3 regions of the Sinorhizobium sp. genome follow, and region 3 is predicted to be linked to each of the others. Evidence: predicted binding sites of a transcription regulator. Region 3 holds the regulator's gene; each other region holds the start of a gene.

Region 1 (10,635 bases), 1.2 Mb from region 3:
GCCCGGCCTGTTCGGCCGCGTAGAAGTGGAGGGATCGAACACCTATCGGGCGGTTCTGGTGCCGGACGAGGCAATCGCCGCCGACCAGAACGAACGCATCGTCTACACGGTCGGCGAGGATGGCAGCGTCGCAACCAAACCGGTGCGTCTTGGTCCCAGGCTCCACGGTTACAGGGTCATCCGCAGTGGCTTGACGGGGGAGGAGACGATCGTCGTCAACGGTCTCATGCGCGTCCGTCCGGGCGTGAAGGTCAAGCCCGAGCTCATCGTCCTGCCCCCCGAGGCCGCGCAATCGGCGGAGAATGCCCAATGAGGTTCGCGCATTTCTTTGTCGACAGACCGATCTTCGCGTCGGTGCTTTCGATCGTTCTGCTGATCGTCGGCAGCATCGCCTATTTCCAGCTTCCGGTGGCGCAGTATCCGGAGATCGCGCCGCCTACCATCGTCGTGCGCGCCTCCTATCCGGGCGCGGATGCGGAGACCGTAGCCAATACCGTTGCCACCCCGCTCGAGCAGGAGATCAACGGCGTGGAGAACATGCTCTACATGTCCTCCTATGCCACCGCTGACGGCTCGATGGCGCTGACGATCACCTTCAAGCTCGGGACCGATCTCGATCAGGCGCAGGTGCTGGTGCAGAACCGTGTCTCGATCGCCGAGCCCCGGCTTCCCGAGGAAGTCCGGCGCATCGGCGTAACCACGACGAAGAGCTCGCCGGACCTGATGATGGTCGTTCATCTGCTTTCGCCGAACGACCGCTATGACCAGCTTTATGTTTCCAACTACGCCCGCACGCGCATTCGCGACATATTGGTCCGGCTGGACGGAGTCGGCGACGTTCTTCTGTTCGGCGAGCGTGAATATGCGCTGCGCATCTGGCTCGACCCGCAGAAGCTCTCCGCCTACGGCATGACTGCAGGCGATGTCGTCTCCGCGCTGCGCGAGCAGAACGTCCAGGTCTCGGGCGGATCCATCGGCGGTCCGCCGATGTCGAGCGACAGCGCCTTCCAGTATACGGTGACCACCGACGGCCGCTTCAGCGACGCTCGCCAGTTCCGCTACGTCATCGTCAAAGCGACCGAAGAAGGCAGGCTCGTCCAGTTGCAGGACGTCGCCCGCATCGAACTCGGTGCGCGCGAATACGTGACCAACAGCTATCTCAACGGCAGCCCCGCCGTCGCGCTCGGCATCTTCTCCCGCCCCGGCAGCAATGCGCTCGCTGCGGCCGACGCGATCCAGGCGACGATGACCGAACTTTCGCGGGACTTTCCCGAAGGGCTCGAATACAGGATCATCTACAATCCGACGGAATTCATCTCGGAATCCATCGACGAGGTCTACAAGACGATCGGGGAAGCCGCGCTCCTCGTCGCTCTGGTCGTGATCGTGTTCCTGCAGTCGTGGCGCACGGCGATCATTCCGATCGTCGCCATCCCCGTTTCGCTCGTCGGCACATTCGCGCTTCTCTATGCCTTCGGCTTTTCACTGAACATGCTGACGCTGTTCGGCCTGGTTCTCGCGATCGGCATCGTGGTCGACGACGCTATCGTCGTTGTCGAGAACGTCGAGCGCAACCTTGCGCGCGGGATGACACCGCGAGAGGCGGCGCATGTGACGATGGACGAGGTGGGCGCCGCGGTCATCGCGATTCTCGCTCGTCCTGACGGCAGTGTTCGTGCCGACCGCGTTCATTCCGGGTATTGCCGGGCAGTTCTACCTGCAATTTGCGGTGACGATCGCAGTCGCGACGGTGATCTCCGCGGTCAATTCCCTGACGCTCTCGCCGGCGCTTGCCGCAATCCTGTTGCGGCCGCACGAGAACCACGAGCATGAGAGCCGCAATCCCTTCACGCGGCTCGGCCGCGGTTTTGCCAACGGCTTCAACCGCGGCTTCGACCGCATGGCCGATGGCTATGCATGGACGGTGCGCCACCTCGTCAGGACGCGGATCGCGTTAGCCGGGGCGCTCGTCGTCTTCGTCGCCCTGCTCGGAGCCACCTGGTACATGGCGCAGGTCGTGCCTCGCGGCTTCATACCCACGATGGACCAGGGCTATGCCATCGTCGTCATTCAGCTTCCGGACGGTGCCTCTCTCGAGCGCACCGATAAGGTCGTCCGGCGGGCCTCGGAGATTATCCGGGAGGTACCCGGCGTAAAGGATGCGGTCGCCTTTGCCGGTTTCAACGGCGCGACCTTCACCAATGCATCCAATTCCGGCGTGATATTCACGCCCTTCGACAGCTTCGAAGAACGCCTCGAGCAAAAGCAGAGTGCGGAACAGATCATCGGCCAGATCTTCGGTGCGATGCAAGGCATTCAGGAGGCTTTCATCATCGCCGTTCCGCCACCCTCCGTGCGAGGCATCGGCAATTCGGGCGGCTTCAAGATGCAGATCATGGACCGCCAGAGCGCCGACATGCGCCGGGCGCTCGGGCTCGCCCATCAGATGATGGGAGCGGCCAACCAGACGGAGGGGCTGACCGGCGTCTTCACCACCTTCACGGCCTCCAGCCCGCAATTCTTCCTGGCGATCGATCGCGACAAGGCGCGGGCGCTGAACGTGCCGATTCCCAATATTTTCGAGACACTCTCGATCAATCTGGGGACGTCCTACGTCAACGATTTCAACGCCTTCGGCCGCGTCTATCAGGTCCGTGCCCAAGCCGACCAGCAATTCCGGCTGGAGCGGGAGGACATACTTGCGCTTAAGGTACGCTCCGCCTCGGGCGCCCTGGTGCCGCTCGGCACGCTCGTCGAGATCCGCGATACGAGCGGACCGGCGCTCGTCCAGCGCTACAACATGTATGTCTCGGTCCCCGTTCAGGGCAATCCGGCGCCGGGCGTTTCGACGGGCAGCGCCCTCGACAAGATGGAAGCGCTTGCAGGTCAGATCCTGCCGCAGGGCACCACCTTCGAATGGACGGAACTCGCTTTGCAGGAGCGCCAGACCGGCAACACTGCGGTCTTCATCTTCGCGCTTTCGGTGGTCTTCGTTTTCCTGGCGCTCTCTGCGCAATACGAAAGCTGGGTGCTGCCGCTGGCCATCATCCTGATCGTGCCGCTTGCCGTGCTCGCTGCGCTTCTCGGCGTTTCGATCCGGGGCTTCGACAACAATGTGCTGACCCAGATCGGGCTTATCGTCCTGATCGGTCTTGCCGCGAAGAACGCGATCCTCATCGTGGAATTCGCCCGCCAGGGCGAGGAGGAGGGCAAGACGCCGATCGAGGCGGCGATCGATGCGAGCCGGCTCAGGCTGCGGCCGATCCTGATGACCGCTTTCGCCTTCATCCTCGGCGTCGTGCCGCTGGTCATCGCCACGGGACCCGGCGCCGAAATGCGCCAGTCGCTCGGCACGGCGGTCTTTGCCGGCATGCTCGGGGTCACCGTCCTCGGCCTGTTCCTGACGCCGGTCTTCTATGTGGCCCTGCGCTCATTGCGGCGCAAGCGTGCACCGGCTGCCGCGCCGGCGCCGGCGCCGGGGGAGTGAAGAGACCAGTGCATCGGCAATGACGCAATTGTGAGCGGCCGCCGGTCGTTAGACGCTGGACGCGATCGCGGCCTTGAATGATCCTGCGTGCCGCCCGGCATGAGCAGCAATGCGCTATGCGGGCGGAGTACCAGAGCAAGTTTTTCTTCCCGCACATGCGAGAGGTGAAGGATGCTGCTGCGATACCTTGCCTACACCGTGACCGTCATCTGGATTATCCATGCGCTCTGGCCGACACCGGCGCACGCGCAGCAGGCGGAAGCCCATGTGAGCCAATGCCAGGCGATCGCGGCAGCCACGCCGGCGGCGACGTTCGCCAGCTTCTCGGCCCCCGCCGCGGCTCCCGTGGCCTCTGCCGACACAAGTGAGGTGACGATCACCTTTCTCGGTCATTCCACCTTCCTGATCGAAACGCCGGGCGGAGTTTCGATTGCCACCGACTACAACGGCTGGTTCCGCACGCCGTCGCCGCCAACGGTGGTGACGATGAACAGGGCCCATTCCAGTCATTACACCCTGGCGCCGGTTCCGGCGATCCGGCATGTCCTGCACGGCTGGGGCGACAACGGCGAGCCGGCGGATCATGACCTCGTCGTCGGCGACGCCTATATCCGCAATGTGACCACGGATATCCGTTCGGGTTTCGAGGGAATGGAACGGGACGGCAATTCGATCTTCATTTTCGAGATTGCCGGGCTCTGCATCGGCCATCTCGGCCATCTGCACCACGAGCTCGACGAAAGCCATTACCGGCAAATCGGCCGGCTCGACGTGCTCATGGTGCCGGTGGACGGCGGTCTGACGATGGGAGCGGAGAGCATGAGCCGCGTCGTCTCGCGGCTGCGCTCGGCGCTGATCCTGCCGATGCACAGGCCGATGACCAACAACTTTCTGGCGATGTTCGGAGACGACTTCGACAAGCGCTTCGCCACGGAGCCTTCCGTGAAGGTGTCGCTGCGCTCCCTGCCGAGGAGACCGCTCATCTATGTCCTGCAGGGTGTTTGAGGACCGCCGCAGCGCATTTCCGTCTCCTGAAAACACGACGCGCCTGCTGGACTGGACGCGGCAATGAAACTATAAGGCGCCCGATCTCACCGAAATCACGCATGCAGAGGGCGTCATGGCTGGCCATTCACAGTTCAAGAACATCATGCACCGCAAGGGCCGTCAGGATGCGGTGCGCTCCAAAATGTTTTCCAAGCTCGCGCGCGAAATCACCGTCGCAGCAAAAACCGGCCTTCCCGACCCGACGATGAACCCGCGCCTGCGTCTGGCGATCCAGAACGCCAAGGCGCAGTCGATGCCGAAGGACAATATCGAGCGCGCGGTCAAGAAGGCTGCGGGCGGCGATGCCGAGAATTACGAAGAAGTTCGCTACGAGGGCTACGGCCCGGGCGGCGTCGCAGTCATCGTCGAGGCGTTGACGGACAACCGCAACCGCACCGCCTCCAACGTACGCTCCACCTTCACCAAGGCGGGCGGGGCGCTCGGCGAAACCGGTTCGGTTTCCTTCTCCTTCGATCGCGTCGGTGAAATCACCTACAAGCTTTCCGCCGGCGACGCCGACAAGGTGATGGAAGCGGCAATCGAAGCGGGTGCCGACGACGTCGAGACCGATGAGGAAGGCCACACCATCACCTGCGGCTTCGAGGATATCGGCGAAGTATCGAAGGCGCTCGAAGGCGCGCTCGGCGAGGCGGAGACCGTAAAGGCCGTCTGGAAGCCGCAGAATACCGTGCCGGTGGATGAGGAAAAGGCACAGTCGCTGATGAAGCTCATCGACAATCTCGAAGATGACGACGACGTCCAGAACGTCTATTCGAACTTCGAGGTTTCCGACGAGGTTCTGGCGAAGCTTTCCGCCTGAGCGCCTTCGGAATATCCCAATGCAATTGACCCGCATCGCTCCGAGCGATGCGGGTCTTTGCTGTTCGCGTCAGGCGGCGGCGAGATCGCGTTGCGCTTGGGCAAACAGCTTCACCGAACGCAACCGCGCTTCCATGTCGAAGATCGGCATTGAGACGATCAGCTCGTCCGCCCTGGTGAGATCCACGAATGCCTCGATCTTTCGGCGGATCGTCTCGGGGCCGCCGACCACCGCGTAGCTCATTGCATGGTCGACGAAAATCTTCTCGTCCTGGCTCCAGAGGCCGTCCATCGATTTGACCGGCGGCGGGAAGCGCCCGCGGGCATTGCGGCGAAGCGCGACGAAGGATTGCTGCATGGAGGTGAAGAGGTGGTTCGCCTCATCGTCGGTGTCCGCGGCGACACCCATGACGCCCACCATGACATGCGGCTTGTCGAGCTGGGGCGACGGGGTGAAGCGCTCGCGATATATTTCGAGTGCGGAAAGCAGCATGTCCGGCGCAAAATGCGAGGCGAAGGCGAAGGGAAGGCCGAGCATGCCGGCGAGATGGGCGCTGAAATGGCTCGAACCGAGCAGCCAGATCGGCACGTTCGAATCCGCGCCCGGAACGGCGATGATCTTCTGGTCTTCGGTCGCCGGGCCGAGCAACGCCTGCAGTTCGACGACATCGTTCGGGAAGTTGTTGGCGCTCGCCTCCATGTTGCGGCGGAGCGCTTGCGCCGTTCTCATGTCCGTGCCGGGCGCGCGGCCGAGGCCGAGATCGATGCGGCCGGGGTAAAGCGCCGCAAGCGTGCCGAATTGCTCGGCTATGACGAGCGGTGAATGATTGGGCAGCATGATGCCGCCCGAGCCGACGCGGATCGTTCGCGTGGCCGCAGCCACATGCGAAATCACGAGAGACGTCGCGGCGCTGGCAATGCCTTTCATGCCATGGTGTTCGGCCAGCCAGAAGCGCTCATAGCCGTTCTCCTCCGCGGCGATTGCCAGCCGCCGCGAATTTTCGAGCGACTCTGCGATGCTGCCCCCTTCGGTGATCGGCGACAGGTCGAGAACGGAGAAGGGGATCATGGCGGGGCTTTCAATTAAGAGAAATTGATCTTCCGCAATGTAGGTTCAAGTTTCCTTACGCCAAGGGTGCACCGGCGCTTTTAGGCAAGGCGCGACCATTTCTGTGCAATGTTTTTGTTTTGTTCACTTTTTGCTGGCAGCGTCGCGCCGACCGAAATAGGGTGAAGCATGCAGACTACGATTCGCATTATCGGCATCGATCCGGGCTTGAGGCGCACCGGCTGGGGGGTCATCGAAACGCTCGGCAATTCGCTGCGATTCGTCGCGTCCGGCACCGTCACCTCCGATGGCGAGATGGATCTTGCCTCCCGCCTCTGCCAGTTGCATGACGGGCTTGCCGAGGTGGTGCACGGCTATCAGCCGCACGAGGCCGCTGTCGAACAGACCTTCGTCAACAAGGACGCGACGGCGACGCTGAAGCTCGGCCAGGCGCGCGGCATCGCCATGCTGGTGCCGGCCCGGGCGGGCTTGAGGGTCGCGGAATATGCGCCAAACGCCGTCAAGAAGGCCGTGATCGGCGTCGGCCACGGCGAAAAGCAGCAGATACACATGATGCTGAAGGTGCTGATGCCCAAGGCCGAGTTCAAAGGCAACGATGCCGCCGACGCGCTCGCCATCGCCATCTGCCACGCCCATAACAGGCAGGCGGTGACGAGCCGCCTTGCGGCGCTTGCGGGGTAGGCCGGGCAACGGCATTTCTTCGAAGACGACGGACCAACACCATCCAGAGAGACCAGATGATCGGCAAGCTCAAGGGCACGATAGACGAGATCGGTGAGGATCACGTGGTTCTCGACGTGCATGGGGTCGGGTATGTCGCCCATTGTTCGGCGCGTACGCTCGGAAAGCTCGGAAGCGCCGGAGAGGCGGCCGTTCTCTTCATCGAGACCTATGTGCGCGAGGATCAGCTGAAGCTGTTCGGGTTCTTGAGCGCGTTGGAGCGCGAATGGTTCCGCCTGCTTCAGAGCGTTCAGGGTGTGGGATCCAAGGTGGCGCTGGCGGTGCTCTCTACGCTGACCCCCGGGGAACTCGCCAACGCGATCGCCTTGCAGGACAAGACGTCGATCTCGCGCGCGCCGGGCGTGGGTCCGAAAGTTGCCGTGCGCATCGTCACCGAACTCAAGAACAAGGCTCCGGCCTTTGCCGGCGAGATGGCACCGTCGATCGGCCTGAAGCAGGAGCTCGGCGAAGGCGTTGCCGCGGCGCAGGTTGCGGACGCGGTCTCGGCGCTCACCAATCTCGGCTATTCGCGAGACCAGGCGGCCAATGCCGTTGCGGCTGCGCTGAAAAACGGCGGGGAGGGCGGCGACAGCGCCAAGCTGATCCGCCTCGGCTTGAAGGAGCTGTCGCGGTGAGGAAGCGGCGAGCCTTCCTGCGGCCACAAAAGCATTGGAGTAGAGGGACGCTGGCCGTTCTCGCTGGATTGATCCGGGCGCCGCTATTATGGTTGAGCGCGGCAGCGACGGTGACCGCGCCTCAACGCCGGTGCCCCTATGGCCGCGGACAGCCCGAAACGGAAGCAATGACATGAGCGAAGCCGCACGTCTGATCGCGCCGGAAAAGCGAGGCGAAGACCTCGATGCGACCATGCGCCCGCAGACGCTCGACGACTTCACCGGCCAGGCGGAAGCGCGCGCCAATCTGAAGATTTTTATCGAGGCGGCGCGCAATCGCGGCGAAGCGCTCGACCACGTACTCTTCGTCGGCCCGCCCGGGCTCGGCAAGACGACGCTGGCGCAGATCATGGCGAAGGAGCTCGGCGTCAATTTTCGCTCGACTTCCGGGCCGGTGATCGCCAAGGCCGGTGACCTTGCGGCGCTGCTCACCAACCTCGAAGAGCGCGACGTGCTCTTCATCGATGAAATCCACCGCCTCAATCCGGCCGTCGAGGAAATCCTCTATCCGGCCATGGAGGATTTCCAGCTCGACCTCATCATCGGCGAGGGGCCGGCGGCCCGTTCGGTGAAGATCGATCTCGCGAAGTTCACCCTGGTGGCGGCGACGACGCGCCTCGGACTGCTGACGACGCCGCTGCGCGATCGCTTCGGCATCCCCGTGCGGCTCAATTTCTATACGGTCGAGGAGTTGGAGCTGATCGTCCGGCGTGGCGCGCGGCTGATGGGTCTCGGCATGACCGACGAAGGCGCGCGCGAGATTGCCCGCCGTGCGCGCGGCACGCCTCGCATTGCCGGCCGTCTCCTGCGCCGGGTGCGCGACTTCGCCGAAGTCGCACGGGCGGAGGCCGTGACGCGGAAGATTGCCGACGAGGCGCTGACCCGGCTGCTCGTCGACAGCATGGGTCTCGACCAGCTCGACCGGCGGTATCTGACGATGATCGCCCAGAATTTCGGCGGGGGGCCGGTGGGGATCGAGACCATCGCCGCCGGGCTTTCCGAGCCGCGCGACGCGATCGAAGACATCATCGAGCCCTATCTGATCCAGCAGGGCTTCATCCAGCGCACGCCGCGTGGTCGCGTGCTCACGGCGAATGCCTGGAAGCATCTCGGCCTCAATCCGCCAGGGGATGTCGAGGCAAGCCAATTCCGGCTGACGCTCGAGGACGATTGAAATGATCACCCGGCGGGGCTTCATGAAGGTCCTCGGCGGTGGATTGGCGAGCGCCGTGGCCCTCGGCAGCTACGCCTTCGCCATCGAACCGCTTGCGCGTCTGAGGGTGGCCCGCTACGCCGTGACGCCACCGGGCTGGACGCCCGGCCTTAAGCTCCGCCTGGTCGCGCTCGCGGATATTCACGCCTGCGAACCCTGGATGTCTGCGCGCCGCATCACATCCATCTGCGAGCGCGCCAACGACCTCGGCGGCGACGTGACAGTCCTTCTCGGCGACTACGCTTCCGGCATGAATCTCGTGACGCGGTATGTCCATGCGAGCGAGTGGTCGAAGGCGCTTGCCACGCTCACGGCGCCCCTTGGCGTCCATGCGATCATGGGAAATCATGATTGGTGGGAAGACATGACGGCCCAGAAGAACGGCGGCGGCGATACCTTCGGCCATCGGGCATTGGCCGGGGTCGGCATTCAGGTGCACAGCAATCGCGCGGTCCGCCTTGAGAAGAGCGGCTTCCCTTTCTGGCTCGCAGGGCTCGAGGACCAGCTTGCGCTCCTGCCGGGACGGAAATGGAAACGCGCGTGGATGGCTGGGCTCGACGATCTCGATGGCACGCTTGCACAGGTGACGGACGAGGCGCCAGTGATCCTGCTCGCGCACGAGCCGGACATTTTTCCGAAGGTGCCCTCGCGGGTCGCATTGACGCTGTCCGGTCACACCCATGGCGGACAGGTGCGCTTTGCCGGCCACTCGCCCGTCGTGCCGTCGCGTTTCGGTGACCGGTACGCCTATGGTCATATTGTCGAGCATGATCGCAACCTCATCGTCTCGGGCGGCCTTGGCTGCTCCATCGCGCCGATCCGTTTCGGCGTGCCGCCGGAGATTGTGGTCGTCGATCTCGGATAAGTGGGAAATCGCCCCTCATCCGCCTGCCGGTCACCGTCTCCCCGCAAGTTCCCGGATCGTCGCAGCCAGTCTTTCCCTTCCGCCCGGCACCCAGCCGAGAGCGCGCAGCTTCTCCGTCGACATCGTCTTGAATTCGGCGGCTTCCGCTGCCGGCGGCAGCGGGTGCGGACAGCCGGTTGCGGCCTGGAGAAAGGAGAGAATCTGGCGGTTGTCGGTCAGCACGTCGGAGACGTTGAACACCTGACCGGATATCCTCGCCGGTTCGGTCTCGAGCATGAGCCGGACGGCCTGGGCGACATCGTCGCCGTGGACTTCCGTGCCGATGCGCCCTGGTACCGGCCGGCCGGCAATGTAATCGGAAAAGAGATCGCTCCACTTGTGTTTTCGCCCCGAGCCCGCGGGACCATAGACACCGGTGACGCGCAGGCTCGTCGTGACGAAACTGTGGTCGGCTATCGACTTCAAGGCGTTCTCGGTGGCGAGCTTTACCTGTCCGTAGAGCGTGTCCGGAGCGGCAAGTGAGGTCTCTGCGACAAGGGGCGGCGCCGTGTCGCCGTAGACCGCGCGGCTCGACAGGAAAACGCAGCGGCGTACGCCGGCGGCGCGCGCTTCCTCGAACAGGCGAACGGAGCCGTCGAGATTGGCGCGGCGGAACCCCTGGGGGTCATCACCCTCTCCTCCGCGATATCTGCCCTCGACATGCTCGAAGGCGGCATGGACGAAATAATAGATATCGTCGAA
Region 2 (10,635 bases), 570 kb from region 3:
CATCACCGGCCTAAGACGGATATTGGCGGCATTCTCGATGGCGCTGCGGACGTCCTGCCCACGGTCGCGGAGCTGGTTGGCGAACTCGACGATCAGGATGCCGTTCTTGGCCATGATGCCGACCAGCATGACGAGCCCTATCTGACTGTAGATGTTGAGCGTGTTGCCGGTCACGATCATTGCGAAGACGGCGCAGGCGAGACCGAGCGGCACGGTCGACATGATGATGAGGCCGCTCACGAAGCTTTCGAATTGCGCCGCGAGCACCAGAAAGATGATGACGAGCGCGAAGCCGAAGGTAACGAACAGGCCGTTGGCGTTCTCGTCCAGCGTCGCGGCCTCGGCAAGCGGCATGATCCGCGATCCGGGCGGCAGAAGGGGTTCGGCGATCTCCTCGACCATCGACAGCGCCTCGCCGAGTGCGAGATCGGACTTCAGGCCGGCCGACAGCGAAACGGCGCGCAGTTGCGATTCGCGGGAAAGCTGCGGCGCCACTGCCTTCTCCTCGACCGTGGCGATGGACGACATCGGCACGATGCGGCCGTCGCCGGCCTTGACGAAGATGTTCTGCAGATCCGTCGGGTCGTTGAGCGGCTCGGTGGAAGAGAGCAGTTTGACCGGATAGGACTCTCCTTCCACGAAGATATCGACGACGCTGCTGCCGTCGAGCATCGCCTGCAGCGCCCAGGAGAGGCCACCTATGTCCACGCCGAGGTCGGAGGCGCGCTCCCGGTCGATCGTCACCGACAATTGCGCCTGGTTGGCCTCGTAGTTGAGCCTCACATTCTCGAAGCGGCCGGTATCCTCCATTGCCCTGACGAGCTTCGTCGCCGCGTCGCCCAGCTTCTTGTAATCGTTGCCGACAAGCGCGACCTGCAGGCCGCTGCCGGCACCGCGGATACCGAGGCTGTTCGCCTGGATGGTGAAGGCGCGAACCGACGGGATCTTCGAGGTCGCCCTGTTGATGTCGGCGACGATCTGGCCCTGCGTACGCTCGCGCGCTTCCCATGGGGCAAGCGTCAGGACCATGAAGCCGCTATTGGCCGAGCCGCCCTGACCGGAAATCGAGAACACATTGCTGATCTCGCCGGATTTGAGCAGCGGCTGCAGGCCCTCTTCGATGCGGCGTAGCTGTGCCTGCGTGTATTCCAGCGAGACGCCCTGCGGCGCGTTGATCCGCAGCATGACCTGCGACCGGTCCTCGTTCGGCGTTAGCTCCGACTTGAGCGTCAGAAAGCCCAAAGCGCCGGCGGCGGTAAAGAAGGCGGCCACCGCGAAGACGATGAGCGGCGCGTTGAGGCAGGCGCGAAGCGTCACGCGGTAGAAGGCGGAAGCGCGCCGGCCGAAGCGCTGCATCACCCCCTCATGCTCATGCGGCTCTTTCGTCAGCATGCGCGAGGCGAGCATCGGACAGAGCGTCAGCGAGACGAAGGACGACAGAAGGATCGCAAAGGCGAGCACGAAGCCGAATTCACGGAAGAGCCCGCCCGTCTGCCCCGGCAGGAAGGAGAGCGGAACGAACACGGCCGCCAGCGTGGCCGTGGTTGCGAGCACGGCGAAGAAGACCTCGAGCGTACCGTGGACGGCGGCGGCGCGCGGACCGAGGCCCTCGGCCCGGCGCCGCACGATATTTTCGAGCACCACGATCGCATCATCGACGACGAGCCCGGTCGCAAGCACGATCGCCAGAAGCGTCAGGATGTTGATCGAAAAGCCCGCAAGATAGATCGCGGCCACCGTACCGATCAGCGCGATCGGCATGGTTATGGTCGGGATGAGCGTCGCGCGCCAGTCGAGCAGGAACAGGTAGATGACGAGGGTGACGATGAAAACGGCGACGAAGAGTGCGATCTCCACCTCATGGATGGCGCCGTTGATGAACACCGCATCGTCGCTGGTGATCTTGAGCTCGGTTCCGGGCGGCAGGATATCCGAGGAGATCGCGTCCACGACGCTGCGCACGCCCTCGGAAATATCGACCGTGTTCGACTGAGCCTGGCGGATGATGCCGAGGCCGATACCCTCGCGGCCGTTGGAGCGCAGCGCCGAAGTGCCCGTATCCGGGCCGAGGGTCACGGTCGCGACGTCGCGAAGCCGGACATTGTTGCCGAGCATCAGGTTTTCGAACTGCTCGGGCGTCTGGAGGTCGGCCGTCGCCCGAACGGATATGTCCTGACTTGCGCTCGTCAGCGAGCCCGCCGGCACATCGTAGGAGGCGTCGGAAAGCGCCTCGCGAAGATTGGCCACGGTGACTCCGCGTCCGGCGAGCTTCGCCTGATTCAGGTCGATACGGAAAATCTTCTCCTGGTCGCCGTAGACTGTGACGTCGGCAACGCCTTCGACCGCCGCCAGCCGGTCGCTGATCTCGTTCTCGACGAGCAGCGTCATGTCGTCCATGCTCATCGTGTCGGAGGTCAATGCAAGGCGCATGATCGGCTGGCTGTCGGAATCCGCCTTCACGATGCGCGGCTCGTCGGCATCATCAGGCAATTGGCCGGTGATCCGGCCGAGAGCATCGCGGACGTCGTTGGCCGCCTGGCCGATGTCGGTCGTGTCGGAGAATTCGAGCGTCACCCGGCTGCGCCCGAATGACGAGGAAGACGAAATGCCCTTGATGCCCTGCACGCGTGAGACGGCACCTTCGATGACCGAGGTCACTTCACGATCGATCGTTTCCGGCGAGGCGCCGTCGAACTCGGTCGTGACAGAGACCACCGGCTGGTCGACCTGCGGCAGTTCGCGGATCTCGACGCCGTTCCAGGCGGCAAGACCGGCCACGACGATCAGCGTGTTGACGACCAGGGCGAAGATCGGCCGGCGGATGAAAAGCGCGGTGAAGCCCGTCTTTCCGCCCTGCCCTCCGCCTGGTTGATGGCCTCCCATGCCGATATTCATTTCGCGTCTCCCGCGACCTTCTGCTCGGCCTCGGCCGCAGGCTCGCCGGCGATCCGCACCACGCCGCCGTCGCGAAGCCGCTGCACGCCCTCGGTCACGACGCGGTCGCCCTCGGCGAGGTCCGCATCGACAAGCACCCTGTCGGGATTGCGCTGGATGATCTTGATCGGCACGCGCTCGCTTTTGTCGCCTTTGACCCGCCAGATAAAGGAGCCTTCGGAGCTCCATTGGATCGCCAGCGGGTCGACGGTGGGATATCGGTCGCCGTCGAATGCCACGGTGACCGAAAAGGACATGCCGGCGCGCAGCATGTCATCCGGATTCTCGAGTCGCGCCCGGACCCGGAGCGTCCGGCTCTCCGGGTCGAGGCGGTTGTCTATCGCGTGAACGACGCCCTGAAGTGCACGCCCTGGCTGCGCGATCGCGCTCGCGGTCACCGGCTGATCGACGGAGATCTTGCCTGCGAAGCGCTCGGGCACCCAGAAATCGACGAGGATCTGCGACCGGTCGTCCACGACGGCGATCGGCGTCGAGGTCGTGACGTAATCTCCTATATTGACGGTGATGATCCCGACCACCCCCTTGGAGGGCGCCACGATATCGCGACGCTTCAGGTCGAGTTCGGCGGTTTTCAGCGCCAGTTCGGCCGCCTGCAGCGCGAATTCGGAGTCACGCACCTCGACGGCCGTCACTGCGCGCGCGGTGCTGAGATTGCGGTAGCGCTCGACCTTCTCCCGGGCACTGTCGCGGGTCAGCCGCGCCTGCTCGGCAGCGATCATCTGGTCGTCGCTGTCGAGGCGCGCGATTACCTGGCCTTCCGTGATCCTGTCGCCCGACTTCACCAGTATTTCCGTGAGATTTCCCGTTGCGGTCGGCGTCACGGTAACCGAGCGGATCGCTTCGCCGTTGCCGATCGCGTTCAGCCTGTCGTTGACGACGGCGCGCTCGGCAGGCTTAACGACGACCAGGGGGGCTTCCGCGAAGCCGCTGCGTCGACCCTGCCCGCGCTCGCCATTGCCCGAACCGCCCCCTGCCCCTTCGCCGTCCTTTGGTCCCGACAACGCATCGATCAACGGTTGCGAAACCCCGATCGCCGCCAAGGTCTCACCCGCGCCAGGCGCAAAGCGCACCCACGCGGCGCCCCCGACGGCGAGGACGACGACGCTGATCGCGAGCTGATTCCAAAAGCGCATTCATGTCTCCAAAAGAAAAGCTCTCCAAAAGAAAAAGCCCTCCAAAAGAAAAGGGCGCTCCAACGAGGCGCGCACCCGATGGAACGTTCCGATTTGCGCTGATTATCGTTGTTTGCAGACGTCCGGGCAATCTCGGAATGGCATCATTACGCAATTGTAACAAAAGCGATTTTGGTGGCGGCATGATGGCCCCTGCGCCCGTCCTGAACCGCACACGCAGGCGGCGGGTCGGCGGCATGTTTACAGCTTGCGTGGCTCGGCTATTCTGTTCGTCGCCGGCGGCTGTTTCGGGCCGGCTCTCGACACGAAGGGAGACGGCAATGTGCGATGCATGTGTCATCGAATCGGTCAAGCAGCGGATGATGTCGCGGCGGAGTTTGCTCCGTGCGGCCGCGGTCGGTACGGCAGGCATTGCCGCCGCCGGCATGGGGATCGCACCTCCGGCGCTTGCCGCCGGCCACGGCAGCGTCACCGATCTCACCCATGAACTTCATGAGGAGTTTCCGACTTTCTTCGGTCAGCAGCAATTCTTCCGGGAGCAGAAGTTCAAATATGCCGAACACAAGTTCAACCTTTTCGAACTTCGGGTGAACGAGCACACCGGCACTCATGTCGACGCGCCGCTGCACTTCTCCGCCGACGGCCTTTCAGTCGCCGAGTTGCCCCTCGACAAGCTGCTCGTGCCGCTCTGCGTCGTCGACATCCGCGAGAAGGCGGCCGCCGATCCGGATGCGCAGCTGACGCCGGACGACATCAAGGCGTGGATTGCGGCCAATGGAGACATTCCCGAAAACGCCTGCGTCGCAATGCTGTCGGGCTGGTCGGATCATCTCGGTACCGACAAGTTCCGCAATGCAGACACGGCCGGTAAGATGCATTTCCCCGGCTTTCACGCGGAAGCAGCCAAGTTCCTGATCGAGGACACGAAGGCAGCCGGCATCGCCGTCGATACCCTCTCGCTCGATCACGGCATTTCGCCCGATTTCGCCACTCATTACGCCTGGCTGCCGGAAGGCCGCTGGGGCCTCGAGGCGGCCGCCAATCTCGACAAGGTGCCGGCCAAGGGCGCGACGCTGGTCCTCGGCGCACCAAAGCACCGTGGCGGCACCGGCGGCCCGGCCCGCGTCTTCGCCCTCGTTTGAAACGCATGGAGTAAGCATGAGCACTGTGGCGCCGCCATCCGGCCCCGAATCCGACCCACGCGTCAAGGCCGTCTTCGACGACATCCGGGCGACTCGGAAATCGGACTTCATCAACAATATGTGGCTCTGGCTCGCCTTCGACCCCGAACTGCTGGAGCGGACCTGGGCGGAGGTCAAGGCGGTAATGGCGACGCCTTCGGCGCTCGACCCGCTGGTGAAGGAAATGCTGTATGTCGCGGTTTCCGTGAGCAATGGCTGCGGCTACTGCATTCATTCCCACACCGCCGCCGCAAGGACCAAGGGAATGACGGACGCCGAGCACGCGGATCTCCTGCGCGTCATTTCGCTCGCCGCCAAGACCAACCAGCTGGCGACGGCCCTGCAGGTCCCGGTCGATCCGGTGTTCGACGCGTCCGGCAAAACATAAACGGCGGCATGCCGACCTGAAAACATTAGTCTTTCCACAGGCATGCGCGAGAGGGCGAAGGTTCCGGAATAAAAGAAGAACATCCTTTCTGGCCTTTCGGTCCCGAATCACTACATTGGGCCGCATGACCAAAGGTTTTGACGATATTCCCTTTTTCGACGAGGAACCCGCGCCGCGGAAACCCGCGGCCGCCGGCGGCGGCATCGCGGCGCGCGCCATGGCCGCCCGCGACAAGGCCCAGCGACCGGACTATGTCTCCGGGCTCAATCCGGAGCAACGGGAGGCAGTCGAGGCGCTGGAAGGTCCGGTGCTCGTGCTCGCCGGCGCCGGCACCGGCAAGACACGCGTTCTGACCACGCGGATCGCCCATATCCTTTCGACCGGCCGTGCCTATCCCTCGCAGATCCTCGCCGTCACCTTCACCAACAAGGCGGCGCGGGAAATGAAGGAGCGCATCGGCGTGCTCGTCGGCCACGCCGTCGAAGGCATGCCCTGGCTCGGCACCTTCCACTCGATCGGGGTCAAGCTCCTCCGCCGCCATGCCGAGCTGGTGGGTCTGCGGTCCGACTTCACCATCCTCGACACTGACGACGTCGTTCGACTTATCAAGCAGCTCATCCAGGCGGAGGGTCTCGACGACAAGCGCTGGCCGGCCAAGCAGTTCGCCGGCATGATCGACACCTGGAAGAACAAGGGCCTGGACCCATCGCAAATCCCGGAAGGCGATGCCCGCGCCTTTGCCAACGGCAAGGGCCGCGAGCTCTATGCCGCCTACCAGAACCGGCTGCTGACCCTGAATGCCTGCGATTTCGGCGATCTGCTGCTGCATCCGATCCGCATGTTCCGCGCCAATCCGGACGTGCTGAAGGAGTATCACGCCAAGTTCCGCTACATCCTCGTCGACGAGTACCAGGATACCAACACGGCGCAATATATGTGGCTGAGGCTGCTGGCCCAGCGGACGCAGGGTTCCGGGAAGAACACCCCCTCCCCAAGCCCTGCGGCGCCGCAGTCTAGCCCCTCCCCCTCGTGGGGAGCGGTTGGGGAGGGGCATTCCCCTGGCGCCGAAGAGCGAAAGCCCACCGTCAACATTTGTTGCGTCGGCGACGACGACCAGTCGATCTATGGCTGGCGCGGCGCCGAGGTGGACAACATTCTCCGCTTCGAGAAGGATTTCCCCGGCGCCAAGGTCATCAAGCTGGAGCGCAACTACCGCTCGACCGAGCATATCCTCGGCGCGGCGGCGCATCTGATTGCCCATAACGAGGGCCGGCTCGGCAAGACGCTCTTTACCGAACGCACCAATCCCGACGACGAGAAAGTGCATGTTCATGCCGCCTGGGATTCCGAGGAGGAGGCTCGCGCGATCGGCGAAGAGATCGAGCAGCTCCAGCGCAAGAAGCACAACCTTAACGACATATCGATCCTCGTGCGGGCCTCTTTCCAGATGCGCGAGTTCGAAGACCGCTTCGTCACGCTCGGCCTCAACTATCGCGTCATCGGCGGTCCTCGCTTCTATGAGCGGCTCGAAATTCGCGATGCCATGGCCTATTTCCGCCTCGTCTGTCAGCCCGCCGACGATCTCGCCTTCGAGCGGATCGTCAACACGCCGAAGCGTGGCCTCGGCGAGACGACCGTCCGCACCCTGCACGACTACGCCCGGGCCCGCGACATCCCGATGCTGGCCGCGGCGAGCGAGATCGTCGAGACGGACGAATTGAAGCCGAAGGCGCGCAAGGGCCTCTTCGACGTCGTCGCCGATTTCCGCCGCTGGCAGGCTTTGCTCGAATCGACGCCGCACACCGAACTTGCAGAGCAGATCCTCGACGAGAGCGGCTATACCGCCATGTGGCAGGCCGACAAATCGGCCGAAGCGCCCGGGCGCCTGGAAAACCTGAAGGAACTCATCCGTTCGATGGAAGCCTTCGAGTCCATGCGCGGCTTTCTCGAGCACGTCGCCCTCGTGATGGACGCCGAGCAGAACGAGAATATGGACGCCGTCTCCATCATGACGCTGCATTCGGCCAAAGGGCTGGAATTCGACACCGTCTTCCTGCCGGGGTGGGAGGAAGGGCTGTTCCCGCATCAGCGCGCCCTGGACGAGGGCGGCCGCGCAGGTCTGGAGGAGGAACGCCGCCTCGCCTATGTCGGCATCACCCGCGCCAAGCGCCGCTGTCATATCTGGTTCGTTTCGAACCGCCGCATCCACGGCCTCTGGCAATCGACGCTTCCCTCACGCTTCCTCGACGAGTTGCCGCTCGCCCATGTGGAAGTCGCCGAACAGGAGGTCTCTTATGGCGGTTACGGTCGCGGCGGTTACGGCCAGTCGCGCTTCGACAAGGCCGATCCCTTCGAGAACAATTATCAGACGCCCGGCTGGAAGCGCGCCCAGCAGCACCGGTCGGACGCCACCCGCGACAATTGGGGCACCCGCTCCGGCCACGCCATCGAACGCATCGGTTACGGCGAATCGGGGCCCCGCACCCGCACCATCGAAGGCGAGCTCGTCGCCAAGTCGACGAGCGCCGAGCCCTCCCGTTTCAATGTCGGCGACCGGGTCTTCCACATCAAGTTCGGCAACGGCAACATCGCGGCGATCGAGGGCAATAAGCTGACGATCGATTTCGACCGCGCCGGGCAGAAGCGTGTGCTGGATGGGTTCGTAGAGCCGGTGTAAGCACTTCCGGAAAAATGTGCAGCGCTTTTCCGCTCTACCCTACCCCAGGCCTCAAAACATCTTTCGATACATGACGAAGCCCGACTTCTCGGCCACCTTGTCGTAAAGCTGCATCGCCGTGTGGTTGGTCTCGTGGGTCAGCCAATAGACACGCGGCGACCCCGCGTGTTTCGCCGCTTCGTAGACGCCGTTGATAAGCGCCCGGCCGACCCCCTTGCCGCGGCCGGCCTCATCGGTGAAAAGGTCCTGCAGATAGCAGTTCGGCTGGATCGACGTCGTGCTGCGGTGAAAAATATAGTGCGTCAATCCGATGAGCCGCCCTTCGCTTTCGGCGACCAGCGCATGCATCGGCTCATAGGCATCGAAGAAGCGCGACCAGGTCATCTGGGTAATGTCGGGATGGAGCGCCGTTTCACCGGCTCGGCCGTAAAAGGCGTTGTAGCCGTTCCAAAGCGGCAGCCACTGCTCATAGTCGAGGCGCGTTACCGGGCGTATGGCAAGATAGTCGGACATTCTCAATCCCCGTTCGCAAATTCAGGCGCACTACAACTATCTTTGCCGGAAGCCTGTGTCACCGCCCCAGCGCAAGACCCCGTTTATCCGCCCCTCGCCTGTCTCAGCAGCGCGATCACCTCGGCATCCGTGGTCTGCTCGAAATCGTCGTAATAGACGCTGACCGCATGGAAAGGGGTGGGGGTGGCGAGACAGACGAGCCGGTCCACCTCGTCCCGCAGGGCGACGATCGCGCTCTTCGGCGAGACCGGAACGGCGAGCATCAGTGCCGCGGCGCCTGCCTGCCGCAGGGCTTTCGCCGCAGCTTTGGCCGTTCCGCCCGTGGCAATGCCGTCATCGACAATGATGACATTGCGCCCGCTTGGAGAAATTCGCGTCTGATCGCCCAGATAGAGGACGCGGCGGCGTGCGAGTTCGAGCCTTTGCCGCTCGGTCTCCGCCTGGACGTACTTCTCGGAAGGACTGACGATACGCATTGCCTCGGCATTGAGGACGACCTGCGGCTCGTCGCTGTCGACCAGCGCTCCGAGACCGAATTCGGGATGACCGGGTGCGCCGATCTTGCGAACGATGAGGAGTTCGAGGGACGCGCCGAGGGTTCTTGCCACCTCGAAGGCCACCGGTACGCCGCCGCGCGGCAACGCCATCACCAGCGGGTCGGCGAAGTCCGCTTTCTCGGTGAGATGCGCTTCGATGGCGCGAGCAAGCCTTCGACCCGCATCGGCCCTGTCTGCAAAGGGTATGTCTGCGAAGGATATGCCTTCCTGGGCCATGACATCGCTCCCTGAAAAGCTCCGCGACCGATTGCTACAACTATGGAGAGAGTGATCGCTCAAATTGCAGCGAATTTCGCCAGCTTTCGTTAATGCGCCATCGTTACCAATGGCCTTGCATAATGGCTGAAACGCAAGCCGCACTTTATTTTAGCACGACAGGCCGTTTCGAAATGAGCTTTCTCTCCGCCATACCGGTCATCGCCCTTCTTGCCATGCTACCCGTTCTCCTTTCTCTGCGGCCGGTCGCCGCTGTTCGGGAGTTCTCCGCCGGTTGCGCGCTCTCGGCAGCTTCGGCAGGCGCTTTGACGGCGGCGGCGGCGTTGCAGGCGCCGGTCGCCGCAATGTTCGGCTATGCGGGTCTCGCCGTTTCCCTCTTCTTCGTCCTACAGGGCCTTCGTTGGTTCCTCGCATTGTCGATGCCTGCATCGCTTTGTCTGGTGCTCGCATTCACGAGCGGCGTGCTCGGCTTCATCATCGCGCTCGGCGGCCATGACAGTGCGGCCGCGGCCCTGATTGTCGTTGCGGGCGTTGTCGCGGCTCCACTTCTCGTCCTTGGTCTGGCCGCAGCCGGCCGCTGGCCGAGCGAAAAGCCGGCGATCAAGATCGTAGTCGTCGGCTCCGCCGCCGTGGTTTTCACCGCCCTTGCTCATGTTCTCGGCCCATCGTCGCACGTCGTGCAGGGGCTCCCGGGCCCGCCCGCTTCGATGCTGTTTGATTTCCTGCTCGTCACCATGCGGGTGCTGTGCCTTCCCCTTGTCTTCCTAGCCGTGATCCTTACGATGCAGGCCCGCATCATCGCCGGGTTGAGGGCCATGATCGCACGCGACGGCTTGACCGGTGCACTGTCGCGCGGGACGCTCATGGAAGAGGGCGAGCGGATCTTCGCCGAGTGCCTCGCACGCCAGGAGCCGGCTGCCTTCCTGCTGCTCGACCTCGATTTCTTCAAACAGATCAACGATCAGTACGGGCACGCCTGCGGCGACATGGCGCTCGCGCATTTTGCCGAAACCGT
Region 3 (10,635 bases):
GGTGAAGACCTTCATCGTGCAAAGCCTAGCCGTCTTCGACACGCCTCGATTGGGGCATGTCGGAGGAGGAGAAGGCCGGCGTCTTCAAGACGAAGGCCGATGCAGCCCGGCAGTTGGTCGGCACGACGCCAGGGCAGGAGATCATCCCGCGTGACGCGGTCTCGGATACTCTGGTCAATCCGTTCATCGAGGACGGATCATTGCCCGGCCTCGACGCCGCGAGTGAGGCATACGGCAAGCTTTCTGAACAAGAGCCGGATGAGCGGGAACTGACTGCTGCCGCCATGTCACCGTCGTCAGCGTCTTGTAGACCGGCTACGTCTAAACCCGACGTGATCGGGCGTTAAATCTGGGTCGAGTTCTAACTCAAAGCCAAAGTTATACCAGGCTTCATAGCTGTTCTTCGCGGTGAGCGGAGGCTCCCAGTAGTGATCAACAACCCAGAACGAGTAGCCTCCGTCGACGTCGGTTGCCTCAATCTCTGGCTCTCGGAGAGCCAGTCTTTGAAGGCATCGCGCTCGCCCGACCAGATGTATATGATTGCCCATCCCTGGCGCTTCAACTTGGCGGCGATTTCCTGATACTCCAACGTCTCGAAATTCATCCGTTCGCCTACTGCTGAATCACGTAACGCTCGATAAAGAGCACTTCCTCGACCGGGCACTCGGGGTAGACCCACTGCATCCAGTTTGCCTTCAGCCAAGCGGTAGAAATGGCCTTGTCTCGTGAGACGAGTGCCTCCAGCGGCAGATGAAGGAACGTATGTCCCGCGCTGTAACCCGTTGCCACCATCATCCCAAGAGGGCGTGCTGCCTCGTAGGGACGAGAGCCCTTCACGCGGAAGATTGCGCCGCGCCAGATTTCAGGCTCTTTGAGGTCCACCAGTTTTTGCATTGATTCCGCCTCCTGTACGCAATCGCGGGTAGCACGCAGCAAGGATTGACGATAATGAAAATTCACAGACCTTGCGCCGATCGCGGGCACGCGAGCTTACGTCCGCACCGCGCGCACCGGCATCCAGCTCTATGCCGGCCATGAGGTCGGCAAGCCTGCAATTTATGTCGTGAAGGTGTACGGGGCCTTCAATTCAGGGCCGATCTGTCCTGAAAAGTGATGACGATTTCCGTAAGTTCAAAGTCAATGCAGGCAAAGGTGTCAGGAGCGTCGCTCGCGCCCAATTTCAAGAACGCATTGAGCTGAGCACGATCCAAGAACGGAGACGACGAGGCAATGGGTAGCAGAGACAGTATTTCGCCGTCGACGCTCTTTGCAAACGCTTGTGGATCTCCATCAAGGATGTGGACACCGGAAATTTCGACAATGCCGGTCGCGTAGTCGTCGGTCCCAGGCGGCGGGAGCGGTCCGGGCATGCCGAGGTCGTGGCATAGCTCTGTCCGGAAGGTGATTTTCCCAGTCTCAAATCCGAAGTCGAGAAATGATGCGTCGTGAAGCCAACAGCGCTCGTTGAACATTGCTAGCTTCATTTGTTCCCCCGTCTGACCCGTTTTGGGCGCTACCGAGATCGCCGTCGCGCGCTCGGCAGGTAGCCCTTGCATTAATCCGCCTCCTGGACGCCTCGCGGGTAGCACGCAGCAAGGATTGACCACAATGAAATTCACAGACCTTGCACCGATCGCGGGCACGCGGCCGCCTTCCATTCCCCAAGGTCGAGGGCGATTTACCGCATAGCTCGCCTCTTCAGGCGAGCTATCGTTACAGTTGTCTCAATCGTGATTGCAATTTGCGAAGCCGTCGCTTAGGCCTTGATTCATGCATTTCGAGCACAGAGGAAAACCAGCTTTGGCGTGGAAACTGTTCGCGTGCCTTAACGTGCTCTTTGGTCTTGCCGAGCTAGGGCTTTTGATGGGCGGCTTTGGTGAGCTCACAATGTGGAGAGTCGTGAACGATATCTTCTCTGTCTTAGCAACTAGTGTAATCGTGCTCTATGCTTTCGGACCAGTATGTTTCTCACAGGGCGTTCGCAGGGGCGTCGCAGTTGCACTTACTTTGCACGTCATCGCTGAATTTGCAGACGCGCTTTGGACGATTTACGTGTCCTACACATCTGTCGATGCAGACCTTACGCCAATTGGCGCGTGGATACTTTTGGTCTTCTTGTGTATCATCAATTACTTCACCATGCTTGCCACTTGGAGATACAGCATAGGTCAGGCAGGAGGAAGTGGTTCTTTGCCGGCTCAGATCGCGGTGCCGATCGCGCGGCGTTCAAGGCCACACTGATCATGAGCGCCAAGCTCACCGACATCGATCCGCAGGCCTGGCTTGCCAACACTCTGGCTCGTATCGCCGACGCCCGGATCATCAGGCTCGAGGACCTGCTCCCGTGGAATTGGCACCAACGAAGTCTCTAAAGATCAGTGCCTAACCTGCGCCCCCTGATCTCATTCGTGAATTTTCCCCACCGCCGCACTTTCGAGAAGAAGGCAATGCAATGAGGGTCATAGCAATCACTTCCATGCTCGTCGGAACGAGCGATTACCCTCTCGTTCCTGGATCCAAGTTGGAAAAATTGGGGAAGTTCTTAGGAGTTCCAGACCGCTGGGATTTCGGTATCGAAGACGAATTCACGTGCCAGTTGGGATATGCCGATTTTGAGTTTTCTTTGCGAACACGTAGCAATTGTGTCGAAGTTGAGAGGGTGTGGCTCGAACTGTGGAATGCACATCATAGTGAGCCGCAACCGAAAAGGTCTGCTATACGTCTAGTCGAGGGGATTGAGGTCGACGTCGGCGGCTTCCAACCGGGCATCTCGTTATCATCTGCTAAAGCACTGTTAGCCTCGTTGCGGATTTTCTACGAGGAATTCAGTCAAGCCGATGGCAGCGAGATAGTCAGCAAAATCGTTCTCGAGACGAAGTCCGAATTATACTTTTTCCAGGGCGATTATGAGCCCCGGCTCATGGAGATACACTTTTTCGCTGGCGACGAATAACCCGCTGTTACGCGTGGCCCTCGCCGGATGCATACAGCAAACGCTACGAGGTTCTCCCTGTGAGCGAAGTTCCGAAAATTAAATTGTTCTTTGAATGGGGTGGTGGAGTTCTTTGGTGCGCCAATGACGCTGCTCATCAACGCTTTGACGTAGGGCCTATTGAGGACAAGCTGTCTTTGCCGAATGAAATCCGAGAGCGATTGCACGGCATGGCAGTGTGGCATGATACAGCACTGGGTTGGAACAATCCTCCGGGACCTAGCCCATGGTCAAAAGCAGAAGATCTCAGATTTGCCGAAGCAGTTTACCAGCTTGTTGAGGAGATCAGACGGGAACTTGGGCCCGGCTATGAAGTCATCAGCGAACATTGCCCCGTCTATTGAATTCAATTGGGATGTCGGCACTCCCTCTGCGGCAATTCGTCAGATGCGGAACTCGTCGAGAATTACATGCATGGCGCGGATCGCAATGTTTACGGTAAGCATCCGGTGAAGGCCGCAGCTAGAGACCTTCAAGAATTTTCGGCATGATTTGCGAATGACTAGCTTGCCCCAGGGTCCGAAATGCCGACAGCAGATCTGAGTGGATGGCCTTTGGATAAGGTCTCGAAGGCGACGGCGTAGCGTTTCCTCAAGCCTGGGGCGCGAAGATTATTTTCCAAGACGGAGAGTGCGTCGGCGCGGTTCCCATGGGAGACCATCTGCGCTGCGGCCAAAAACAGGTACCAATGCCGTTGCTTGAGCATTCGCTCATCGCCCCGTTCGTAAATCTTGATCAAGTCATGTGGAGTTCGGATCTCATCAAGAAATGGGGCTGGCCATCGTTCAATAAAGGCAACAATCTCACGAATACGCGCCTTCATTTGATCACTGCCGCTTGCAAACCATCTGACGTGTTGCTCCTTTGGTGCAGTGAACTCAATTGGCTGGCTCACGATGATTTCTGGCGCATCCGCCAAAAGAGATTTGTTGCCCGCCACCAGTTCTAGCGTCGCCTTGGTTACAGATCTCATGCCAAGCCGCATGGCCGGGTGAAGGTGCATTTCTTCGTCCGGCTGATACGTGGGGAAGCAATCCGCTGCGAAAACGATGTCCTGCTCGGCTTCCTCCAGGATTCGCATGTAGGTAAACGAACCCTCTCGTCGTTCGAAGCCCAAGAGCGCCAGTCTTTCGTCGCCGACGGAGTTTAGCGCCGCAAGCAGGTCAGCTTTAATCTCTTTTTGGGTCCGCACCGTGTTTCCCTTTAACTTCCAATCACCGTCTCACAGGGCCGCAGGTCAGGCAGCTTGATCTCTTCGTCTTGACCGGCGTTAGCCTCCAACTCCTCGAGCTGCAACTCCATCTGTTCGAGAAGCCTGGCCTTGCGCTCCGAGCGGCTGCCATGGATGTCGCGCTTCAGCTTCTCGATCTCGAGCCGGAGCCGGGCAATCAGTGCATCCGAGTGCGAGTTCACCGCCTGAGCCCGAGCGGCAACGGCTTCCGCCCCACGTCGTGCCGCGCGTTTTGCGAGGATCATCGCGTGCGCACTGGTGAGGTCGTCGGCAAGCTGATCGGCCGCATCGGTCATGACGGCATGGAATCATATTCGCTCCCGCCGTGCCAGCGGTTTTGCTCATCCGGCCGACGTCGACGCCAGGTTTTTTTGCGGCATTCGCCAGTCGCCAGTCGATGCCTTCGATCAGATAGCCGAGCTGCGCCGGCCTGATCACGGCCGTGCCATCGGCCGGGCGGTTTCCAAACGAAAGCCGACCAAGCGCAAGGCAAAGAAAAATGACCCGCCGGTCTTGTAGAACGATGTTGCACGGATTTGCCGAGTGTGCCGGGAAGCCGTTGAAAATCAAGGGAATCCAGTTGCAACGAGATGCGACATCCGCATTCGCACAACACGAAGCTCTTTGCCACTTATCGCTTTGATATCATTGTGGAAAATTTTGGAGGCCTCGCCCGGAATTGAACCGGGGTACAAGGATTTGCAGTCCTCTGCGTCACCACTCCGCCACGAGGCCTCTACGATTTGCGATTTTTCAAATCGTGGCGCGGATTTAGAATGATTGCCCGCAATCCGCAAGAGGGTACATTTGGAATAGGGTCTTTTTTATTCTGTATAATATAGCTTCGGTTCTGTGGAGGCGTGGCCATAGCGCCCCAAGGCGCAATGCCCCCACTTCTAACGCGTTGAAATTGCGTACTTCCGTGAGAAACGCCTGCACACCTCGTCGGGAGGCTAGTGGTACCGCCGGATGAGGCCGACAAGCCTGCCTTGGATCTTGACCCGATCCGGACCGAATATCCGTGTCTCGTAAGCCGGATTGGCGGCTTCGAGCGCAATAGAGGCGCCCTTGCGACGGAAACGCTTCAGAGTTGCTTCCTCGTCGTCGATCAGGGCGACGACGATATCCCCGGGGGTGGCAGTGCTTCCGTTCCGGATGATCACCGTATCGCCATCGAGGATGCCGGCCTCGATCATCGAATCACCCTTGATCTCGAGAGCGTAGTGCTCGCCGCTGCCGATCATTTCGACCGGTACGGAAATATCGTGCATGTTGTTCTGGATTGCGGAAATCGGCACGCCGGCGGCAATGCGGCCCATGACCGGGACAGCGACCGACGCGATCTCGGCCGGGGGCGCCGGTTTCGGTGCGGGGGGCGGGGCCGCAGGCTTGCCCAGACTGCCTTCGATCACGCTCGGCGAAAAGCCGCGGCGGACCTGCGAAGCGCCGGCATATGCCTCCGGCAGCTTGATGACTTCGAGGGCCCGCGCGCGATTCGGTAGCCGGCGAATGAACCCGCGCTCTTCGAGTGCGGTGATCAGACGATGGATGCCCGATTTGGAGGCAAGGTCCAGGGCATCTTTCATCTCGTCGAAGGACGGCGGAACCCCGGATTCCTTCATTCGTTCATGAATGAACAGAAGCAATTCCTGTTGCTTGCGGGTCAGCATGGCGTCACTCCAGAATCGCGAAACAAATCAAGAACAGAAACTATCTGTTCCATATGTGTTCCGCAAGTGCCTAAAATTCCGTGAATACCGCTTGCTGCTGAATGCCTGCCCGCTTCTCATGCGGCGTGCGATGGCGATCGCTCGGAATCTGGGGGCAGGGGCGATACGCTCTCGCATGTTTGGCTTACAGCGGCCGGCCCAGTCGCTCGCCTATGCCATGCTAATAGGCAAGGCGCAGTCCGCCCGGCGTAAGAACGTCGAATTCAGGCTCGGGATAGGGCCCGTACCACTGAGTATAGGTCGTGTTGGTCGAGCCTGTGCTGGCGCACCCCGAAAGGGCGAAGAGGGAAAAAATTACGGCTGCCACCAAAGATTTAACAGGCATGTTTTTCTCCACTCGCGGGAGTTGCCCAGACCTCGAACGGGTCAGACTAAAACTTTCTCTCAAATCAGCTTTTTTGGCAAGCGCAGCCGAGCCGCGGCATCGCCCGGGCTCTGCAACCTGACGTCCGGCATCGGTGGATGTTAGCTCAGGTAAGATCCGTTACCTGGGTCTCCGGGCTGGACAAAAGAGGGGAATGGTGGAGTCGAAGGGAGTCGAACCCTCGACCTCCGCAGTGCGATTGCGGCGCTCTCCCAACTGAGCTACGACCCCACTGGTCACCCATTGTATAAGATTTTTCGGCCCCGCGCGCCAGTGCATTCCGTTTGCCGGCTTCACCCTTGCCGCCCGGTAGGGCACGCTGCAATTCACCCACCCGAATATCGCCCCTTCGCGATGGAGTCCCAAGCAGCTTCTTCCGCTCCGGCAGGTGACGCAGAGCGTCGGAAGGGCAGGGCAGCCACGAGCCTTGCGGCTGGGGAAGACGGCCATCAGTGACGAGAAGCTGGGAATTCCGGCGTGCCCGGATCAACTCCGAAATGGCGGAAGAGGTGGGATTCGAACCCACGGTACGCTTTCACGCACGCCGGTTTTCAAGACCGGTGCCTTAAACCGCTCGGCCACTCTTCCAGGTGATTGCGGAGCTTCGTGAAATTCGTTTCCGAGTTCTCGATAAACCGGCGATCGCTACCGGGTTTGCTGCCCATTCACCAACGGCTGGCTTTTTAGCAGCTTTGATCACAGCGTCAACTTGCTCCGGAGCATTTGCTTGCATTCGAGGCGTGCCGCGCCGCATACGCCCGTGGCACGGTTGTGGGCCATCGTCACGGGCGCCGTCCGCTGTCCGGCGCCGCAGTCGGACTTTCGTCGCCTGCCCGGGCGACGTAGGCCGCGACATCCCGACTTCTGCCGTCCAGGAGCGCCGCTCCGGCAAGCAGATAAACGGCAATCGCCAACATCGACAGGAGCATTATGCCTAGGGGGAGGCCGGTTGCCGCCCGTCGCTCCGGCGGCCCATAATCGTATCTGTCGTCCATTGCGAGATCCTCTCGGACTTGGGCCGGAGCACGGGCACCACGCCAACCGGGGACGGAGCCTCAGAGTTGCACCGACGGGAAGCTTCGGCCAGCTCTGAGGCCGCCGCACCCCGCGGCCGACGAGCCACGCGGGTGCTTATTGCGATATGTATCGGCAGGGAAACCCGGCAACGGGTTTCGGACCTTTGGCGCGCTCTATCGGACCATGGTCCAGCGACTCATTTACGTTTCGTAAACCATAGCGAGCGTTTTTTTGCCTCCGTTCGTCCTCCGGTTCGCAATTTCGCCTTGTTGTTGTCATGATTGTTCGACTGTTCCGTTTCGGGACGGCGAAATTCTCGCGGGGGGAACTACTGCACGATTGCGACGATCGTTGCGCGTTCGGTCGGATGCGCGAGCGCTGCAGGAGCGGATTTCGGGTGCGGCTTTGCGAATGATCTTGTGGGACAGATGACATCCAATAACGGTGCGGCATATCTTGTGAGGGGGCTCCGTCTCGCAGCGGTTCCGTTGCTTTGCGCGGTGCTTGCGGCCTGCGGGTCGACGTCGAGCGTCAAGAAGACCAAGTCGCGGAGCAAGGAATACTTCGCCGAGTCCGTCTATGGCGTCAAAGCCAGCCCCAGAGTCGCTACCGGAAACAACATTCCCAAGGGCGGTGGCCGCTACCAGGTAGGGAAACCCTATCAGGTCAAGGGCAAGTGGTATCAGCCGAAGGAGGATTTCGGCTACAACAAGAGCGGGATGGCCTCCTGGTACGGGTCTGCCTTCCACGGCCGGCTGACGGCCAATGGCGAGGTCTATGACAAGCATCACCTTTCGGCCGCTCACCCGACGTTTCCGTTGCCGAGCTATGCGCGCGTGACCAACCTGGAGAACGGCACGTCCGTCATCGTCCGTGTCAATGATCGCGGCCCCTATGAATACGGCCGGATCATCGACGTCTCTTCGAAAACCGCCGACCTGCTGGACATCAAGCGCAAGGGAAGCGCCAATGTTCGCGTTCAATATGTCGGTCGTGCGCCCCTCGAAGGCAATGACATGCCCTACCTCATGGCTTCGTACGTCAGGAAGGGCGACCGTGGCCCGAGCGTGATGCCGGAAGGGCAGATCGCCTCAGGCGTGATGGTGGCTTCCAACGAGCCGCTGCGCGACATGGTTCCGAATCTCCGCGCCGTTCCGGTTCCGAACAGATCGACGCTCGATGCCGGCGTGCCGGTGAACGCGCTCGCAAAGCCGGCGCAGGCCTCGGCGGCACCAAGCGCCTTCGGCGAATTCGTCGTTCTGCCGCAGATCGGCCCCATGCCGACGTCGCGCCCGCAATTGATCCCGCTGCCGGATGGCAGCATGGCCTATGCTGCGGCCTACGTCGAAGTTCGCGTCAGCGACAAGCCTTCGCCCTTCGAGGCGATCATGGTCGATCGCAATCCGCTGACCCCCGATTCCATTCTCGCCTATGCGAAGCGCCAGTACCGAAACGCCGACTCGCGCTGACGCCGGTTGAAGAGGGCTTTTCGCGCTGATATGCCCATGCAGAACCGGAGTTTCTCATGCGCATGAAGTGGCTTGCGGTCGTAGGTTTCCTCGCGGCCATCGTTTCGGGGCAAGCGGTCGCGCAGACGCCCGCCTTCGACACCAAAGCGAAGCAGATATATCTCGTCGATGCCGAGACGGGCACAGTGCTCTTTTCACGCGACGAGGATGCACCCGTCCCGCCTGCCTCGCTCGCCAAACTCATGGCGATGGAGGTGGTTTTCGAGGCCCTGGATAAGGGCGAACTGACGTCCGAGACGAGTTTCCAGGTTTCTGAACATGCGTGGCGTACAGGCGGGGCCCCCTCCGGCACTGCAACGATGTTCGCCGCGATCAAATCCAGGATCCGCGTTGCGGATCTCATCCAGGGCGCAACGGTGCAACTCGCCAATGATGCGTGCATTGTCCTGGCTGAGGGAATGGCTGGCAGCGAGGCTGCTTTTGCCGAACTGATGACCAAGCGGGCCCGCGAGCTAGGGCTGCCGGTCGCCACATTCAGGAATGCCACGGGGCTGCCGCATCCGGAAAACAAGATCACGATGCGCGAACTCGTCGCCCTTACGCGGCACCTGTACGAGGCGCACCCGAATTACTATCGGCTCTATTCGCAGCCGGAATTCGAGTGGAACAAGATCCTTCAGCGCAACAAGAACCCTCTGATCGCGGCAAATGTCGGCGTCGACGGGTTGGCGACCGGCTTTGCGGAGGGTTTCGGCTTCTCGCTCGCCGTCTCGATGCAACGCGGCGACGGCCGCGTCTTTCTCGCGATGGGGGGCCTCGAGAGCGAAAAGGAGAGAATCGACGAGAGCCGCAGGGTCCTGGATTGGGCGATGACCGCTTTCGAGAAACGGCGCATTTTCGCAGATGGTGAAACCATCGGAGAGGCGAGCGTCTACGGCGGTGCGGATTCCCGAGTGGCGCTCGTGGCGGGCAGCCCGGTCGACGTTCTGCTGCCGGTAAAAAATCCCGAACGGCTGACGGCACGCATCGTCTACAAATGGCCGCTCAACGCACCCGTGGCTGCCGGTCAGCAGGTCGGCGTCGTCAAGCTCTGGAACGGGGACAAGCTGCTGCGGGAAGTTCCCGTGAAGACGGCGAGGGCGGTCGAGTCCGGAACGCTCACGAGCCGGGCGCTCGACGCGCTGCAGGAACTGCTGTTCTTCTGGCTGTGACAAATGCGCTTTGCGACGGTTCCTTCCGCGGGACCGATCGGCTAAACAGAGACGATAATGCACGCCGATCCGGGAATTGAAGTGTCGCTGACCAAGGGTTTGTTCATAACATTCGAGGGGGGGGAGGGGGCCGGCAAGTCGACCCAGATGCGCCTTCTTGCGCAAGCGCTGAGCGCGCGCGGCTACCGCGTGCTCACCACGCGCGAGCCGGGAGGCTCCGCGGGTGCCGAAGCCGTTCGCCACGTCCTTCTTTCGGGCGCGGCGGAGTCCTTCGGAGTCCGGATGGAGGCGATCCTCTTTGCGGCCGCCCGCAGCGACCATGTCGAGGAGGTGATCCGGCCGGCGCTCCAGCAAGGAACGATCGTCCTTTGCGATCGGTTCATGGATTCCTCGCGCGTCTATCAGGGCGTGACGGGCAATCTGGAACCGGCTTTCGTCGAGACCATGGAACGCGTTGCGGTGAACGGTGTCATTCCCGACTGCACCATCATTTTCGATCTTCCCGCCTCGGTCGGGCTGGAGCGCGCCCGCCGGCGCGCCGCAAACGACAGTCCCGACCGATTTGAAAAGGAACAGCTGGCGACGCATGAAAAGCGGCGCGAAGCCTTTCTCGATATTGCC

The links. The regulator LexA, encoded in region 3, represses DNA repair genes until DNA is damaged. The targets are predictions, from matches to a motif close to TGTTCNNNNTGTGTTCNG.
Region 1: the regulator LexA is predicted to act here: its motif matches at 6,532-6,549, upstream of ruvC (crossover junction endodeoxyribonuclease RuvC).
Region 2: the regulator LexA is predicted to act here: its motif matches at 5,722-5,739, upstream of AC5J09_RS23165 (ATP-dependent helicase).

What each region holds. Positions count from the first base shown of each region.
Region 1 is NZ_JCACWC010000003.1:2,962,031-2,972,665, reverse strand. It holds gene AC5J09_RS26365 (efflux RND transporter periplasmic adaptor subunit) at 1-313, shown strand, start outside; partial or broken gene AC5J09_RS26360 (efflux RND transporter permease subunit) at 310-3,487, shown strand; gene AC5J09_RS26355 (MBL fold metallo-hydrolase) at 3,659-4,492, shown strand; gene AC5J09_RS26350 (YebC/PmpR family DNA-binding transcriptional regulator) at 4,608-5,354, shown strand; gene AC5J09_RS26345 (LLM class flavin-dependent oxidoreductase) at 5,424-6,422, opposite strand; gene ruvC (crossover junction endodeoxyribonuclease RuvC) at 6,591-7,103, shown strand; gene ruvA (Holliday junction branch migration protein RuvA) at 7,160-7,777, shown strand; gene ruvB (Holliday junction branch migration DNA helicase RuvB) at 7,950-8,990, shown strand; gene AC5J09_RS26325 (metallophosphoesterase) at 8,992-9,894, shown strand; gene AC5J09_RS26320 (NAD-dependent epimerase/dehydratase family protein) at 9,925-10,635, opposite strand, start outside.
Region 2 is NZ_JCACWC010000003.1:2,284,964-2,295,598, forward strand. It holds gene AC5J09_RS23145 (efflux RND transporter permease subunit) at 1-2,895, opposite strand, end outside; gene AC5J09_RS23150 (efflux RND transporter periplasmic adaptor subunit) at 2,892-4,088, opposite strand; gene AC5J09_RS23155 (cyclase family protein) at 4,409-5,230, shown strand; gene AC5J09_RS23160 (carboxymuconolactone decarboxylase family protein) at 5,247-5,657, shown strand; gene AC5J09_RS23165 (ATP-dependent helicase) at 5,782-8,334, shown strand; gene AC5J09_RS23170 (GNAT family N-acetyltransferase) at 8,386-8,847, opposite strand; gene AC5J09_RS23175 (phosphoribosyltransferase) at 8,931-9,620, opposite strand; gene AC5J09_RS23180 (GGDEF domain-containing protein) at 9,743-10,635, shown strand, end outside.
Region 3 is NZ_JCACWC010000003.1:1,712,269-1,722,903, reverse strand. It holds partial or broken gene AC5J09_RS20340 (anti-CBASS protein Acb1 family protein) at 51-347, shown strand; gene AC5J09_RS20335 (hypothetical protein) at 429-581, shown strand; gene imm45 (Imm45 family immunity protein) at 613-894, opposite strand; gene AC5J09_RS20325 (hypothetical protein) at 1,083-1,556, opposite strand; gene AC5J09_RS20320 (hypothetical protein) at 1,801-2,241, shown strand; partial or broken gene AC5J09_RS20315 (transposase domain-containing protein) at 2,172-2,372, shown strand; gene AC5J09_RS20310 (hypothetical protein) at 2,453-2,953, shown strand; gene AC5J09_RS20305 (immunity protein CdiI family protein) at 3,013-3,336, shown strand; gene AC5J09_RS20300 (hypothetical protein) at 3,495-4,184, opposite strand; partial or broken gene AC5J09_RS20295 (transposase domain-containing protein) at 4,247-4,519, opposite strand; gene AC5J09_RS20290 (hypothetical protein) at 4,518-4,742, shown strand; tRNA gene AC5J09_RS20285 (tRNA-Cys) at 4,885-4,958, opposite strand; gene lexA (transcriptional repressor LexA) at 5,177-5,893, opposite strand; gene AC5J09_RS20275 (hypothetical protein) at 6,114-6,278, opposite strand; tRNA gene AC5J09_RS20270 (tRNA-Ala) at 6,473-6,548, opposite strand; tRNA gene AC5J09_RS20265 (tRNA-Ser) at 6,816-6,905, opposite strand; gene AC5J09_RS20260 (hypothetical protein) at 7,100-7,312, opposite strand; gene AC5J09_RS20255 (septal ring lytic transglycosylase RlpA family protein) at 7,763-8,803, shown strand; gene AC5J09_RS20250 (D-alanyl-D-alanine carboxypeptidase family protein) at 8,860-10,014, shown strand; gene tmk (dTMP kinase) at 10,072-10,635, shown strand, end outside.